3 regions of the uncultured Planococcus sp. genome follow, and region 2 is predicted to be linked to each of the others. Evidence: riboswitches for the same ligand, from Rfam matches in the RefSeq annotation. Region 2 holds a riboswitch; each other region holds the start of a gene.

Region 1 (4,928 bases), on a different contig from region 2:
TTAGACTATATCACGTTCCTTTTTTAAGGAACCCCTGCTTTTCCACTATCATAAACTTATAGTGTACTCTACTCCCTTGTCTCCTCTAAGGAGTGGTTTCGATAGTCGTTAGGCTTTTATATCTCAACTGTTTTATATAAATAATTTGGGAAATTATCGTTTTTTAGTCTAGCTCGGATAGTAGTACGCTTAATCTCGGTTAATTTTGCACACTCAGATATGCTTAGATAACAAATTCCATCAACTAAGATTTCTTTTCTATGAGGCATATTTTTTTTCATGCTTTCCACAGCCAACTTAGGCTTAGGAACTCCTTTATTACTTGAAACCCATCCGCTCATACTTTTTTCTTTATACAGCTGCCTTCTTATTTCTTTCCAGTCACTTATATGAGTTCTTCCGAAAAAAGGATTTTTTTCTCCTGTTTTCAAAGAAGCTTTTTCTGAGAGTAGCTTTTTAACTTCCTCAGAGTGGCTTCTCCCATAAAAATGATTTCCACTCCCTGTCATTTTTTCTGATTTGAGTCTTCGCTCTGCTTCAGAAAATAGCCGACCTTTTGTTCCTGTACCACCTAAAGTTAAGTTATATCCGTGAGCAAAACTGTTATATTTTACGACATAATATGCCTCAAGAGCATAAAGTTCTTCTTGGGTGAACTTTTCATTTTCTTCTATTACAGTGAAAACAAAAGCTTCTTCTCCGTACTTATTAAAACTTTTTTGAAGATGATCGTTTTTGTGTCTATTTTTTCTTAGTTCTGAGAAGTGACCAATTTTCCGCCTATTTAAATTTACAGTTTCCCCGATATAATACTTACCCGTTTCGTTATTTAAAATCGAATAAATTCCCTTCATTACTTTGTCCTCCTTTCCTTTAGATTCAATTGAGATAATTTAGCACGGGATTGTCTCGTTTGAGAGTTTCCCCGTTTAACAGGGTTTTCTTAAAGAGTTACCCCTTTAAGCCACTGGATACTCAATGGCGCGGTATTTTTTATTCGTGGCATCAGCCTGCCCGACAGAAATCGTATTCAAGTCGATGACGTTATCCAGCATGCGCACCTGAACCCGTATCACCCGCTCTAACACGTCCGCTTTGACCGCTCTCGGCAAGTTGACGGATGACAAGTTACAGACAACAAAATCCCCCGGCTTGCGAACCATGACAAGGTTGCCGTCTTCATCGGTATATTCTTTCATGATGGTTGTTGCAGACATATTTTGTGTTATTTCTGTACACAAATTACTGCAGTAGATCGATGTAAGCCCTCTGCCTCTTGTATGCTTGTTCGGATTTTGGCGGTTCACTTCGTCCCGGTAGAACATATACGGTGTGCCGGTTTCCAGCTGCGACACCATGATGCGCGCCATAATCTCCATCGCGCGGTAAGTTTTGCGCGGCAATAGCGGATGTTCCACAGCTTCCTGGTATTTCTCGCTGAAGTATTTTTCATCGGTTTCATCGTAAAAGTCTTCGAGACCCAACGCGTTGCCGTTTTCGTCTTTCCAGCCCATCACTTGCTTGATCTGATGCGGACAGAAGGTATGCCATTCCCCAATGCTGCGGCCCGTTTCGTCCTTTTCCTGCAGCCGTTCCATAAACAGATCCGGAATCGACACACCGGTGAAAATATCGTGCGCTTTGCGGCGTTCGTCACCGTTATTGGTCTTCAGATCCAAAAATCCGTTCATGATATCCTTGTGGAAAACGTCCAAGTAAATCGCCACTGCGCCTTGGCGCTGGCCCAGCTGATCGACACTGACGGCCGTATCATTGACCAGTCGGATCCACGGCACGACGCCTGACGAATTGCCTTTGAACTTTTTGATGTCCGAGCCCAAAGCCCGCACTTTTCCGTAATAGATGCCGATACCGCCGCCATCTTTGCTGAGGCGTGCGATGTCCCAGTTGTTCAAATAGATGCCATCCAATGAATCATCGACGGTATCGATAAAGCACGAAGACAATTGGCCGAAGCTCTTTCCGGCATTCGATAAAGTCGGGGTCGCTACTGTCATATACAGATGGCTCATTGCCCAGTAGGCTTCTTTGACCAGTTCCAACCGTTGGTCTTTCGATTCGTTTTGCATCAAGGTCATCGCAATGACCAAAAAACGTTCCTGTGGAAGTTCGAACAAGCGTCCTTCATAATCTTTCGCCAAATAGCGGTCAGCCAGCAGAAACAAGCCGATGTAGTTGAACAGCAAATCCCGCTCCGGTGCAATTTCCTGTCCCAATTCAGTGATTTCTTCTTTCGAATACGCCGCAAGGAGCTCTTCGGAATAAATACCGATCTGTGTAAGCTCGTCAATCAGCCCATAGAAATCGCCGTATTTCTTTGAAGCGGAAAATCTGCGGCTGTCTGCAGCTTTTCCGTACAAGTCGACTGCATACAATTCTGCCGCCACGTATGTCCAATCCGGTTCATCCATGGTGATGCGGTTCAAAGCATAAAGCAACGACTGTTCTCCTTTTGCCTGTCCAGCCAACTTTGCTGCCCGTTCCAGCAGTTCACGCGTATCCAGTCCATATACATCCGTTGCCCGTTGAAGGGCTCTTTCCACTGCATTCATTTCTGTTGCTTCGATTTTCGTATTCATATCAGCACAACTCCTTTGCGTATTCGTTCACTTTCATGCGCCGCTGCTTGCGTTCCTGGGCGCTTTTGAATAGCTTTTCTTCGGCAGCCGTTTCCGGAATCACACCAGTTACAGGTGTCGGTTTGCCTTCGCTGTCGACTGCCACCATCGTCAGGATTGCCGTAGTCGTTAAACTTTTTTCACTGGTTTCAATATGCTGGCATTCGGCTTTGACGTATACTTCCATCGATGTTCTGCCTGTTGAAATGACCACACCTTCCAAAATGAGGATATCTCCCACTTTCGCAGAAGACAGGAAATTTACGGTGTCAATCGACGCTGTCACAACTGCTTTGCCACTGTGTCTCATCGCTGTGATAGCGGCAATCTCATCAATATAAGCCAATACCGTGCCTCCGAAAATGGTGCCCATATGGTTGGTGTCCGGGGGCAGCACCAGCCTTGTTTGAATGGTTCTTGCTACGCCTGCTGCTAACGGTTCCGTCATCTGCATTCAATCCTCCATCTCTGAGTAAAAAGAAAAAACCCCATCCTCTCAGGGAGGATGGGGTTGAAAACGCAGAATATCAGATGAAAACAGCAGAAAAGGGCTGTTCCACACATAAATACCTTTGTTATCCCTCTCAGCTCCCGGAGAAGATCATAAACGATAACGAAGGCAGGTCTCCTGGCTTGTGCGTCATCCTCTGCTATCTCCTTCCCGCCCATTGGACAGTGGATTGCGATAGCTCGTCAGCACTTACAGTTGCGGGAACAGCTCCGGAATTTAACCGGCTTCCCTATTAAGCCTTTTCAGGCACCTTCGTTATTGGTTCTACTATATATAGTTTTTATTTTCATCAAATCACTAAATATTGTATTTCTAAACTATAAATCACTTTCATTGCTTTGACAAGAAATTTTTCAACCTTCTGGTTGGGTGAAGGTTTTATTTGATCGTCAAATGCCGCTTCAACGCCTGCTTAACTGTACCCATAGTTGTCAATTGGCTGAAATCTACACGTGCTTCAATCGCTTTCAAAGCCAATTCTGGCCGAATTCCGGTGAAAATCAGTTGAATGCCGAGCAAGCGCATGATGTGATCGACCTTGTAGAGAAACTCCGCTACGACATTATCGATATTGTAGATGCCGGATACATCGATGATGAGGCATTGCAGGTTCTCCCCTTGAATTTTTTGCGGGATGATATCAAGCAGCCGATTGCTTCGGTCACCATCGACAGAACCCACAAGCGGCAACACGGCCAGGCCATCAATGATCGGAACGATGGGGGTCGATATTTCGTTTTTCAATTGCAATAAGTCCCGCTCCGTTTGTTTTTGCGCGCTGATGTCATGGATGATCGATTGAATGGCAACCGTTTCTCCATACTGAACGGGATAACAATACAACTCTACATCTGCTAGGGTCCCATCAAAACGTCTAACGGTGGTCTCCATCAATTCTCCGATCGCGCGGTCTTCCATGCCCGTGCGGATGCGTTCAGTGATGAGCTCTTTATAGTCTTCAGTAAAAACATCCACCACATTCGCACCGATGAGCGTCTCTTTGCTGGCTTTGAAAAAATCCGATCCCGGCTGATTTATATATAGGACTTTCTGATTTGAATGGATGATGGTCGTTTCGTTCGAATACTCCGCTATTTGCTGATAGATTTCTTCTTTTTCAGTAATGCTCAGTTGTGGTACTGGCGATAAACTTGGCATTTTTTCTCACTCCTTCTGGCTAAGAAACTGCCTTATCCTCTATTTTACACTTTTTCAGAAAAACTTTCAGGGTCTGCAGATGTTTCAAATATCTGAATCATTCCTTTATTTACACTTCTATTTCAAAACTTGTAAAACAGAAAAATTATGCTATGATAAGAAATTGTGATTTCGGAATATCTTTTTGACACCGTTTTTGGAAATACAGTAACGTAAAGTTATGGCAAATGGAGATACACCATGAAACAATTAACAGGAAATGCTTTTCATTACGGCTGGGTCATTATCGCGATTGCAGCCTTGTCCCAATTTTTCTCTGGCCCCGGACAAACTTATTCCAACTCGATTTTCATCGATTATTATATAGAAGACTTCGGCTGGAGCCGCTCGACGGTTTCCGGCATCTACTCAGCTGCCACCTTAACCGCTGGCTTCCTGCTGTTTTTTGTCGGTCGGCTGATTGACCGCAACGGTTCACGAAAAATGGCGGTTGCTGTTTCCATCGCCCTTGCGGTGGCCTGCTTCTTCAACAGTTTCGTAACAAGTCTCGTCATGCTGTTCATCGGCTTCTTTTTTATCCGGCTGCTTGGACAAGGTTCCATGGCGCTCATCTCAAGCTC
Region 2 (4,928 bases):
GTAACAGCCGATGACGCTTCCGTTGCATTCAAAGCTGAAGTGAAAAGTCTTCTGGATATCCTGAAGACGGATGCACCGACTGTCACAAAAGACACTTTGATGAATGCGATTTTTGAAATCAGCCATAATTCCCCTGTTCCGATTCCGGTTGTGGAAGACGGCAAACTGCTCGGCATCATCGTACGCGGCGCCGTCATTTCCGCGCTTGCTGGACAAAGCGAGGTGAATCGCGACCATGCTTAATTTTATGGACAACATCCCGGAACTTCCGTTGGCTTCGCTAGTCTCGGATTTCACGGATTGGATATCAGATACGTTCGTTTTCCTGTTCGATCCTCTTAAAAATGAATTCGCGGACGGCTTGGAAAACTTTGCAGATGTACTTGCTGCAGTTCCGCCGCCGATTGTGATTCTGATCGTCGCGATACTGGCATTCTTCATCAGTGGAAAACGATTTGGATTGGCTGCATTTTCTCTAGTCGGATTATTGCTGGTCTGGAATCAAGGGCTGTGGGAAGAATTGATGCTGTCGTTTACATTGGTTCTTGTCGCAAGTCTCTTGTCGATCATTCTGGGAGTTCCGATCGGCATCCTGATGTCGAAAAGCAAAACAGCAGAAAACATCATTACCCCTGTTCTGGACTTTATGCAGACCATGCCGGCGTTCGTTTACTTAATACCGGCTGTGGCATTTTTCAGCATCGGAATGGTTCCCGGCATTTTCGCCTCACTGATTTTCGCCACTCCTCCGACTGTTCGTTTTACGAACCTCGGAATACGGCAAGTCTCAAAAGAATTGGTGGAAGCTTCTGAAGCTTTCGGCAGCACCGGTTCACAAAAGCTCTTTAAAGTGGAATTGCCGATGGCTAAACCAACGATCATGGCCGGCATCAACCAAACGGTTATGCTGTCGCTGTCGATGGTCGTTATCGCATCGATGATCGGTGCACCGGGTCTCGGCAGGGAAGTCCTTTCTTCCTTGCAGCGTGCTGATGTAGGAACCGGATTTGTAGCCGGTTTGGGGATTGTTATTTTGGCAATCATCATCGACCGGTTTACGCAAAGTTTCACCGGACAAAAAAGAGTGAAAACCTAAGTTTGGGATTCCTGAAAGAAAAGTACCAATAAACTCTAAAGAAAAAGGAGAATGATTATTTTATGTTCAAATTACAATGGAAACATTTAGGGCTTATGTTCGTACTTATGCTGACACTTGTTGTAGCAGCGTGCGGAAATGACGAAGAAAGTTCAGACACAGGAACTGCTGAAGGTTCCGATTCTGAAGGCGTGAACTACGGTGAAGAGTTAGGTTATAAAATCACAGGCATTGAAGCAGGCGCAGGCGTAGTTGCTGCATCTGAAGCAGCAACAGAAGAGTATGAAAGTCTTGAAGGCTGGGAAGTTGTCACTTCTTCAAGCGGCGCGATGGCTACAGCTTTAGGCGAAGCGATCGACAACGAAGAACCGATCATCGTCACGGGCTGGAGCCCGCACTGGAAGTTCCAGAAGTATGATTTGAAATACCTTGAAGATCCTAATGGCGTATTCGGCGATGCTGAAACGATCAACACAATGGTACGTGAAGGTTTAGAAGAAGAAAAACCTGAAGCCTACACAATTCTTGATCAATTCCAATGGGAGTCTGCTGATATCGAAAGCATCATGCTGGAAGTTTCAAATGGCGCAGATGTTAAAGAAGTTACAACTGCATGGGTAGAAGAAAACAGTGATAAAGTTGCTGAATGGACAGCCGGTACAGAAGCAGTAGACGGCACAGAAATTGAGTTGGCTTACGTGGAATGGGATACAGAAGTCGTTTCAACGAATGTTGTCGGAAAAGTTTTGGAAGACCAAGGCTTTGAAGTAACATTGACGCCGCTTGACAATGCAGTTATGTGGCAGGCTGTTTCTGAAGGACAAGCAGACGGAATGGTAGCGGCATGGTTGCCGGGAACCCACGCCACTCAGCTTGAAACTTATGGCGACAGTGTAGTCGATCTTGGAGTTAACCTTGAAGGCGCTAAAATCGGATTTGTCGTTCCAGCTTATATGGACATCGATTCAATCGAAGATTTAACACCAGCTGAATAAGTAATTCTTATAGCAGAGACTGAACCCCGAATGGCAGGCACTTAATAAGTGTCGCCATTCGGGGTTTCATTTATTTCAGGCTGTCTTTCGCTGTTATCTAGTGGTTAAAATCATTCCATATTACGGAGGGTCAACAGCTGTGCTTGAGAAATCACGTCGATGTGTTTGTCTCCTTTCCTATAGGAGACTGATGCACCTTCCCGTTCTTGCTTTTCCCAACCACTCAGTTTCAAAACGATTTCATAACTAAGTGGAATGCCATTTTCTTCAGAGGCTTTTTTCCAAGTATAACTCCTGGAATCCTGATTTTTTTCAATTAATGCTGCTTTTTTAGGGATTGGAAAATCAGCATAATCTTCAGAGGTCTCATAAGAAAAAAACGTGTTGTAATAGAAGGTTCCCCCTGCAAAGAGCAGTAAGGCAATTAGAAACAAACTCATCTTTCTTTTCAATTTTTTTCACCTCTTCCGCAACATTCTTTTTATATAATACAACCCCTATGACTATATCTGTGGAGGGCAGCCTTATGTATAAAAGGACACCGTATATGGAGAATTGGTTTCATGTCTTCCGGTATAACGACAGCAGAAAATTTCGGATATATATAAAAGGGGATTTTCCTTGTCTACTAGTTGAGAAGGCTGGCGCTCAGAGGGAATGCAAGCGTTCTGTAGAGAAGGAAGTACGTGATCATGGCGTGGGAATTGAAGTGCAGGCGTGAATAGTTTAGCGCAGTTGATCAACTCTCAAATCGAGCTTGACTGCCCAAGATTATCCAGTGTAAGCTTGATGAAACATAAATATAATATCAGTAAGAGGTGCCCTTCGGGGAGAATAGGGAATGAAGTGGAAATCTTCAGCGGTCCCGCCACTGTAACGGGGAGTTTTATGGAAATAGCCACTGGACTTTTGTCTGGGAAGGCCTGTGAAATGACGATCCGGAGCCAGGAGACCTGCCTGCTTACTTTCTGCTTATAGACCATGGAAAAGTCTTTAGTTTATTTGTTCGCGCAAATAAACTGAAGGCTTTTTCTTTTTAGTATAGAAGGGAGAAGAAAAAGATGGATTTATTGAAGCAAACGATTGGACGTATTGAGGGCTTGGATCTGGAAATGATGGACATGGCACAGAGTCGGGTGGACAGTCTCATCAAGCCGCCGCATAGTCTGGGAAGACTGGAAGACCTGGCTGTACAGCTGGCGGGAATATATGGAGAACTGTATCCTGTGGTGGATCAAAAGGCGATTGTGGTGATGGCTGCTGATCATGGCGTGTATGAGGAAGGGGTTTCTTCCAATCCACAAGAGGTGACGTTTGCACAGACGATGTTCATCGCAAAAGGCATAACCGGAGTCGGTGTATTAGCGAAGCCGGCCGGTGCGAAAATCGTCACCGTGGATATCGGGGTAAAAGGGGACTTTCCAAGTGATGCCGGAGTGATTGACCGGAAGATTAAGCAAGGCGCAGGCAATATCGCGACAGGGCCTGCAATGACCATAGAAGAAGCAATCGGGTCGCTCGAAGTGGGAATAGAAATTGCTGAAGCCGAAATTAGAAACGGCGCCCGCATCCTGGGAACCGGCGAAATGGGCATCGGCAATACGACACCGAGCACGGCGATTCTGTCTGTTCTGGGGGACATTCCACCTGAGGAGATTACCGGCAACGGGGCAGGGGTCGGCAATGGCGGAATTTCACATAAAGTGAGGGTCATCAAGACGGCGATTGAGGTCAACAATCCGGATAAGCGCGATGCGATTGATGTCCTTGCTAAAGTCGGCGGCCTGGAAATCGGAGGAATGGCAGGTGTCATGATCGGTGCGGCAGCCAACCGTGTGCCGGTTGTGCTGGACGGCTATATTTCCACGATTGCGGCGCTGCTCGCTGTTGCGATTGAGCCGAAAGTGAAAGATTACTTGATCCCTTCACATGCAAGTGCCGAACCGGGCGGCAAAAGAGCCAGTGAACTGCTGGGCATCAGACCGCTGCTGCACATGGATATGTGTTTGGGTGAAGGATCGGGCGCCGCTTTAGCATTCCCGCTCGTAGAAGCAGCCTGTAACATGATGAGAGAGATGGCCACCTTTTCTGAAGTGGGCCTTGAAATTTGATGTAACGGAACCATAGGATATTCATTCCAGTGACAACAAGTGATGACGAGATGCTGAAAGGATGAATCGATGTTTACGAGAGAAGAAAAAGAAGGCGTATATAAAGCGATTTACAATAGAAGAGATATTCGAACCTTTTTGCCGACAGCCATTCCGGAGGAGCTGATCGCCAATATCCTGGATGCGGCTCACCATGCGCCGTCTGTAGGGTTTATGCAGCCATGGAACTTCATCTTAGTGTCTTCGCCCGAAACAAAAGAAAAATTGGCTTGGGCCGCAGACAAGGAGCGGCGGGCACTGGCCATCCATTATGAAGGGGAGAAGGAAAACAAATTCCTTGATCTGAAAGTTGAAGGGTTGAAACAAGCGCCGGTGACGATTTGTGTGACATGTGATCCTACACGCGGCGGCTCACATGTCCTGGGACGCAATTCCATCCCCGAAACAGATGCGTTATCAACTGCCTGCGCCATTCAAAATATGTGGTTGGTTGCCTGTGCAGAAGGATTGGCGATGGGATGGGTAAGCTTCTACAAGAAAAATGATGTCCGGGATATTCTGGACATCCCGCCGCATATCGACCCGATCGCCTTACTTTCGCTTGGCTATACCGAAGATTATCCCGACGAGCCAATTCTGGAAACAGCGGGATGGGAAAAAAGGCGTTCGTTGGAAAACCTGGTTTTCGAAGATAAATGGAATGGAAAATAGAGTTTCTAAATGAAA
Region 3 (4,928 bases), on a different contig from region 2:
GATCCAGAAATAATACGGAAAGTATTATCCTATCAAATATCATGGGTCAGTTAATTGAAGCGGAAGCGGATATTGAAGTGATTTATAAAGAAAACCTTGGTGGTTCAAATGTTGTTTGGACAGCTATGTTGAATGATAAGATTGATGTAATTCCGGATTATACCGGCACAATCGTCATCAATTACTATCAGGAAACTGCAGGAGATGCTGATGAAACATTAGCTTCCACAAAAGAGCTGGTAGCTGCAGATGGCATCATTGCACTGGAATCTTTCGGCTTCAACAATACGTATACGCTGGCTTTGGATGAAGACGAAGCGGAAAAATTGGATTTGGTAACCTTCAGTGACTTTGCTGCAGTATCCGAAGGTTTTATTCTGGGAGCGGTTTTTGAGTTCATCGATCGTCCTGATGGGCTGCCAGGTTTCCAAGACGAATACGCTTTGGAATTCCAGGATGTAAAAGGAATGGATCATGGCATGATGTACCGCTCGATCAATGCTGAAGAAGTGGATGTCATCAATTCCTATACGACAGACGGCCAATTGCAGATGTATAATCTGCGCGTCCTGGAAGATGATCAAAACTACTTCCCCCCTTACCATGCACTGCCGCTTGTGCGGACTGAGATTTTGAAGGAATACCCGGAACTTGAGGATGTTCTTCTTCAGTTAGCGGAGAAAATCGATGAACCAACCATGCAGGCAATGAATGCCAAAGTGGACAATGAAGGCCAGATGGTTGAAGTTGTAGCTGAAGAATTTTTACAGCAAGCTGGATTGATCGAGTGACCGATAAAATTGAAGAGAGAGAAGAAGCTGTTTACAGCATATCTTCTCTCTTTTTTTCTGTAAAAATGTACTTTTATGAAGGAGATTAAAGTGCTTATAGATTTTCCGAAAAACATTTTCAAGTTTTCTAATTATTGGTAATATGATAGCATACATAAAATTAATGTAGGTTACATTTACAGAAACGGAGGTAGCGTTTTGTTGATGCTCTTTGAAGTGCTTACAGTTTTACTTATGATCACAACGGCTCTTTTCATACATGAAATGGGCCATGCAATTGCAACAATTTCACAGAACAAAAAAGCCAAGGCAGAGATCTTTTTGGGTTCATCAAGTAAAGAGAAAAAACTGAAGTTGAATCTTGGTAGAATTACCTGTTATCTAACCATAGCGCTTTCAGGCTTCTGCCAGCCTTCGAATCGGGAAGAATTGCCGCCGAATACATTTAAACAAAGACTAATTTTCCTTGTTGGCGGACCGATTGCTTCATTGTTTGGGTTTGCGGCACTATACTTTGCTTCCCATTTTCTTTCCGGAGCAACTGGTACTATCATCATCAATCTTGCAGGCGCAAACTTTTTTATATGTGCAACTTCATTGATTCCCTTCACCTATCCACCATTTTTAGGCGGTGGTCCAAGTGATGGATTACAGATTTTAAACTTGATAAAAGAAAATAGAAAACAAAGTAAAGCAGTTTCATAAGAACATATATCATTAGTTTATCGATAGCTGATATAAAGAAAACAACCAGAATACGAAACCTTGCAAGCTTTTCATACAAGGGGCTAGGGCATACTTTAAATCCTACAAAAATATTGTAAGTTATTAGTTGGAATGAAAGTCAGTGAGAATAATTGCCACTGGCGGAAGACTAAAATTACTTATTCTCCTCAAATGAATTTTAGAATCAGCGATTTTACTGGAATGCAAACTCTGCAGGTTTTAAATAACTGAATAATCAATCTTTTTATTTTAAATTTTTGATGAAGCGGAGTATGATAAGGGTAAAAGGAGGAGGAGTTTAAATGGAACCTACTTTTGGTCTTGTGCCCATGCTCATCCTTTCGGTCATTGTCATCGTGCTCATCGCGTTCTATTTCTTCTTCCATCACTGGGCAAAATGAGCGCACCACAGGAAGCCGCATACTGATATGCGGCTTCCTGTGTAATTGTCTTTGGTTATCGCTTTTGTGAAGTCTCTTGAAAACCAAACCAATCTCTTTTATCGGAAAACTCTATATTTTCTGTGGTTGATATGCTATAGTTGTCAGAATTACATAACGTGTAAGAGTTGGTGCCAAGCTGCGGCTTGGCTTAAAAGGGAAGAACGGTGAAAATCCGTCGCTGTCCCGCAACTGTAAATCGGAGCGATTCACAAAAACCACTGTCTCAGACGGGAAGGTGTGATGAGCGTTGAAGATGAGCCAGGAGACCTGCCAATTTCTAGTGCGCGCCAAATACCTACGTGGAAATAGGTGGTGACATTCATTTTGCGACAACAAGTTTTTGCATGCTTTTTAAGCGTCTATTGAACTTGAATGTTAAGCCATTTCCCATAAGCGGAGATGGCTTTTTTGTATTTGGCATCTTGTAAATCCTAAAGGAGGAATAGCGGATGAAAACAGTGAGTACAGTCGTAGGCTACCCGTATATCGGAGAAAATCGGGAATGGAAGCGCAGTTTGGAATCGTTTTGGAAAGGTGGATTATCACAGGAGCAGTTCCTCGCAGAAATGAAAGAGATTCGCCTGAACAATCTGAAACGGCAGCAATCGCTTGGATTGGAGTTGTTGACTGTCGGGGATTTCACTCTTTATGACCGTATGCTTGATCACGCGGTCATGTTCGGCTTAGTGCCGGCCCGCTACAAATGGTCAGAGGACAAGGTCGATCTGGGCACTTATTTTGCGATGGCCCGTGGAGCGGATGAAGTAGTGGCTTGTGAAATGACTAAATGGTTCAATACAAATTACCATTACATTGTTCCTGAATACGAAGGACAGCTTTTGCAGTTGACGTATAATCATCTGGTTTCCTATTTCAATGAGGCGAAAGAAGAGTTAGGAATCATAACAAAACCTACGCTGATTGGACCCTTTACATTTCTCCAGCTGGTGAAAGGGTATGATGCTAAGTCGAAAGCTATGTTCTTGCTGCAGCTTTTGCCGCTTTATGCGAAAGTGCTTCAGCAGCTCGTCGATGCGGGAGCGGAATGGATTCAAGTGGAAGAGCCTGCATTAACGCTGTCCTTGGACGAAGAAGACGTCAAACTGGTCAAGGAAATCTACACGCAATTAGCAGACGATGTACCGGCTGCGAAAATTATGCTGCAAACTTATTTTGAAGCCCTTTCGGCATATGAAGAACTGTCGCAATTGCCCGTCTCGGGAATCGGCCTTGATTTTGTTCAGGGAGCAGAAGAAAATATGGCTGCAATCCGCAAATGCGGTTTTCCAAAAGACCGGGTATTGGGAATCGGGACTGTGAACGGACGGGATATTTGGCGTGCTAACCTAGCGGAAAAAGCAGTGAATCTTCAAGCCGTCTTAGCTGTATGTGATGTGGCAGAAGCATGGATTCAATCTTCCTGCAGCCTGCAGCATGTGCCGGTGACCACAAAAAAAGAGAAAGCCCTGCCGCATGTCCTGTTGGATGTCCTATCGTTTGCGGATGAAAAAATTGGAGAACTGACACAGCTGACTGCCTATGTGCGGGAAGGGTCATGGTCCGGCAATCGAAACGTATCCGAAAGCATTCGCGCGATTGAAGCGTTGACACAGCATGAAGTTAGAGAAAACATTCAGGTGAAAGAGCTTGTCTCGCAAGTGAAGCCGGAACATTTTACGCGTCCGCTGGTTTTCAAAGAACGCCAGAAACAGCAGCAGCAAGCTCTCGGGCTGCCGATTTTTCCGACTACGACCATTGGCAGTTTTCCACAATCCGGTGAAGTAAAGCGTACACGGAGTGCTTGGCGCAAAAAGGAGATCACGGATTCGGCGTATGCGGAATTTGTGAAGAATGAAACCGCACGCTGGATTGAGCTTCAAGATGAAATTGGATTGGATGTGTTGGTCCATGGGGAATTTGAGCGGACAGACATGGTGGAGTATTTCGGCGAGAAATTGACGGGCTTTGCCTTTACCCAAAAAGCTTGGGTGGTATCTTACGGTTCCCGCTGTGTGAAACCACCGATCATTTATGGGGACGTTGAATGGACTGCACCGATGACAGTCAAGGAAGTCGTGGAGGCGCAGCAATTGACTTCGAAATACGTGAAAGGAATGCTGACAGGGCCGGTGACGATCTTGAACTGGTCATTTGTCCGGGACGACATTTCGCATGAACAAACAGCCAACCAGCTTGCACTGGCATTGAGGAAAGAGATAGACGCCCTTGAAAAAGCCGGCATCCAAATTATTCAAGTTGATGAGCCGGCATTGCGTGAAGGTTTGCCGCTTCGCAAAGAAAATTGGCATGAATATTTGGATTGGGCGGTGAATGCCTTTAAACTGGCGACATCGGGTGTGGCGAATGAAACGCAGATCCATACCCATATGTGCTATTGCGAATTCAATGATTTCATTGAGCCAATACGCGCCCTTGATGCAGACGTCATTTCAATTGAGACGTCAAGAAGCCATGGAGAACTGATTGAGTCACTTAAAAAGAATCCATATGAACTGGGTGTTGGACTGGGCGTCTATGACATTCATAGCCCGCGTGTCCCAAGCGTAGAGGAAATGGAGGCGATTTTAACAGACAGTTTAGCGGTGATTTCCAAAGAGCAATTTTGGATCAATCCGGATTGCGGCTTGAAAACCAGGCAGGAAGCAGAAACCGTCGCTTCGCTGAAAAACATGGTGACAGCGGCACAAAAATTACGGAAGCTCCAGCACCAGCCTAGTTAACACAGTTTTATGCACATCCAGGAATTCACTTCTCCTGGACGTGCATTTTCTATTGGGACACCAATTTTGTTTAATAGGAGCGTATCTCAAGGACATTAAATGAAAAAAATCCACTTCCTCATCGGAAGTGGATTTTACGCTTCTATACGAATAGATGGCCGAACAACACAAGAATCGGCAAAGTGATGATGGTACGCAATACAAAGATTACAGCCAGTTCCCAGAAT

Evidence for each region. Region 2 has a riboswitch for cobalamin ahead of cobT (nicotinate-nucleotide--dimethylbenzimidazole phosphoribosyltransferase). Riboswitches for the same ligand answer to the same signal wherever they lie in the genome.
Region 1: linked by a shared signal. The riboswitch ahead of Q0785_RS14595 (acyl-CoA thioesterase) and the one ahead of cobT (nicotinate-nucleotide--dimethylbenzimidazole phosphoribosyltransferase) in region 2 are both predicted to bind cobalamin.
Region 3: linked by a shared signal. The riboswitch ahead of metE (5-methyltetrahydropteroyltriglutamate--homocysteine S-methyltransferase) and the one ahead of cobT (nicotinate-nucleotide--dimethylbenzimidazole phosphoribosyltransferase) in region 2 are both predicted to bind cobalamin.

What each region holds. Positions count from the first base shown of each region.
Region 1 covers NZ_CANMXD010000010.1:21,523-26,450, forward strand. Annotated here, with positions in the region: gene Q0785_RS14585 (NUMOD3 domain-containing DNA-binding protein) at 117-854, opposite strand; partial or broken gene Q0785_RS14590 (ribonucleotide reductase N-terminal alpha domain-containing protein) at 978-2,600, opposite strand; gene Q0785_RS14595 (acyl-CoA thioesterase) at 2,602-3,087, opposite strand; cobalamin riboswitch at 3,240-3,419, opposite strand; gene Q0785_RS14600 (PAS domain S-box protein) at 3,529-4,308, opposite strand; gene Q0785_RS14605 (MFS transporter) at 4,549-4,928, shown strand, end outside.
Region 2 covers NZ_CANMXD010000009.1:166,575-171,502, reverse strand. Annotated here, with positions in the region: gene Q0785_RS14280 (glycine betaine/L-proline ABC transporter ATP-binding protein) at 1-243, shown strand, start outside; gene Q0785_RS14275 (proline/glycine betaine ABC transporter permease) at 236-1,096, shown strand; gene Q0785_RS14270 (glycine betaine ABC transporter substrate-binding protein) at 1,159-2,091, shown strand; gene Q0785_RS14265 (hypothetical protein) at 2,202-2,543, opposite strand; cobalamin riboswitch at 2,891-3,067, shown strand; gene cobT (nicotinate-nucleotide--dimethylbenzimidazole phosphoribosyltransferase) at 3,153-4,202, shown strand; gene bluB (5,6-dimethylbenzimidazole synthase) at 4,272-4,913, shown strand.
Region 3 covers NZ_CANMXD010000002.1:306,078-311,005, forward strand. Annotated here, with positions in the region: gene Q0785_RS03770 (glycine betaine ABC transporter substrate-binding protein) at 1-791, shown strand, start outside; gene Q0785_RS03775 (site-2 protease family protein) at 996-1,496, shown strand; cobalamin riboswitch at 2,070-2,250, shown strand; gene metE (5-methyltetrahydropteroyltriglutamate--homocysteine S-methyltransferase) at 2,410-4,701, shown strand; gene Q0785_RS03785 (YjiH family protein) at 4,844-4,928, opposite strand, start outside.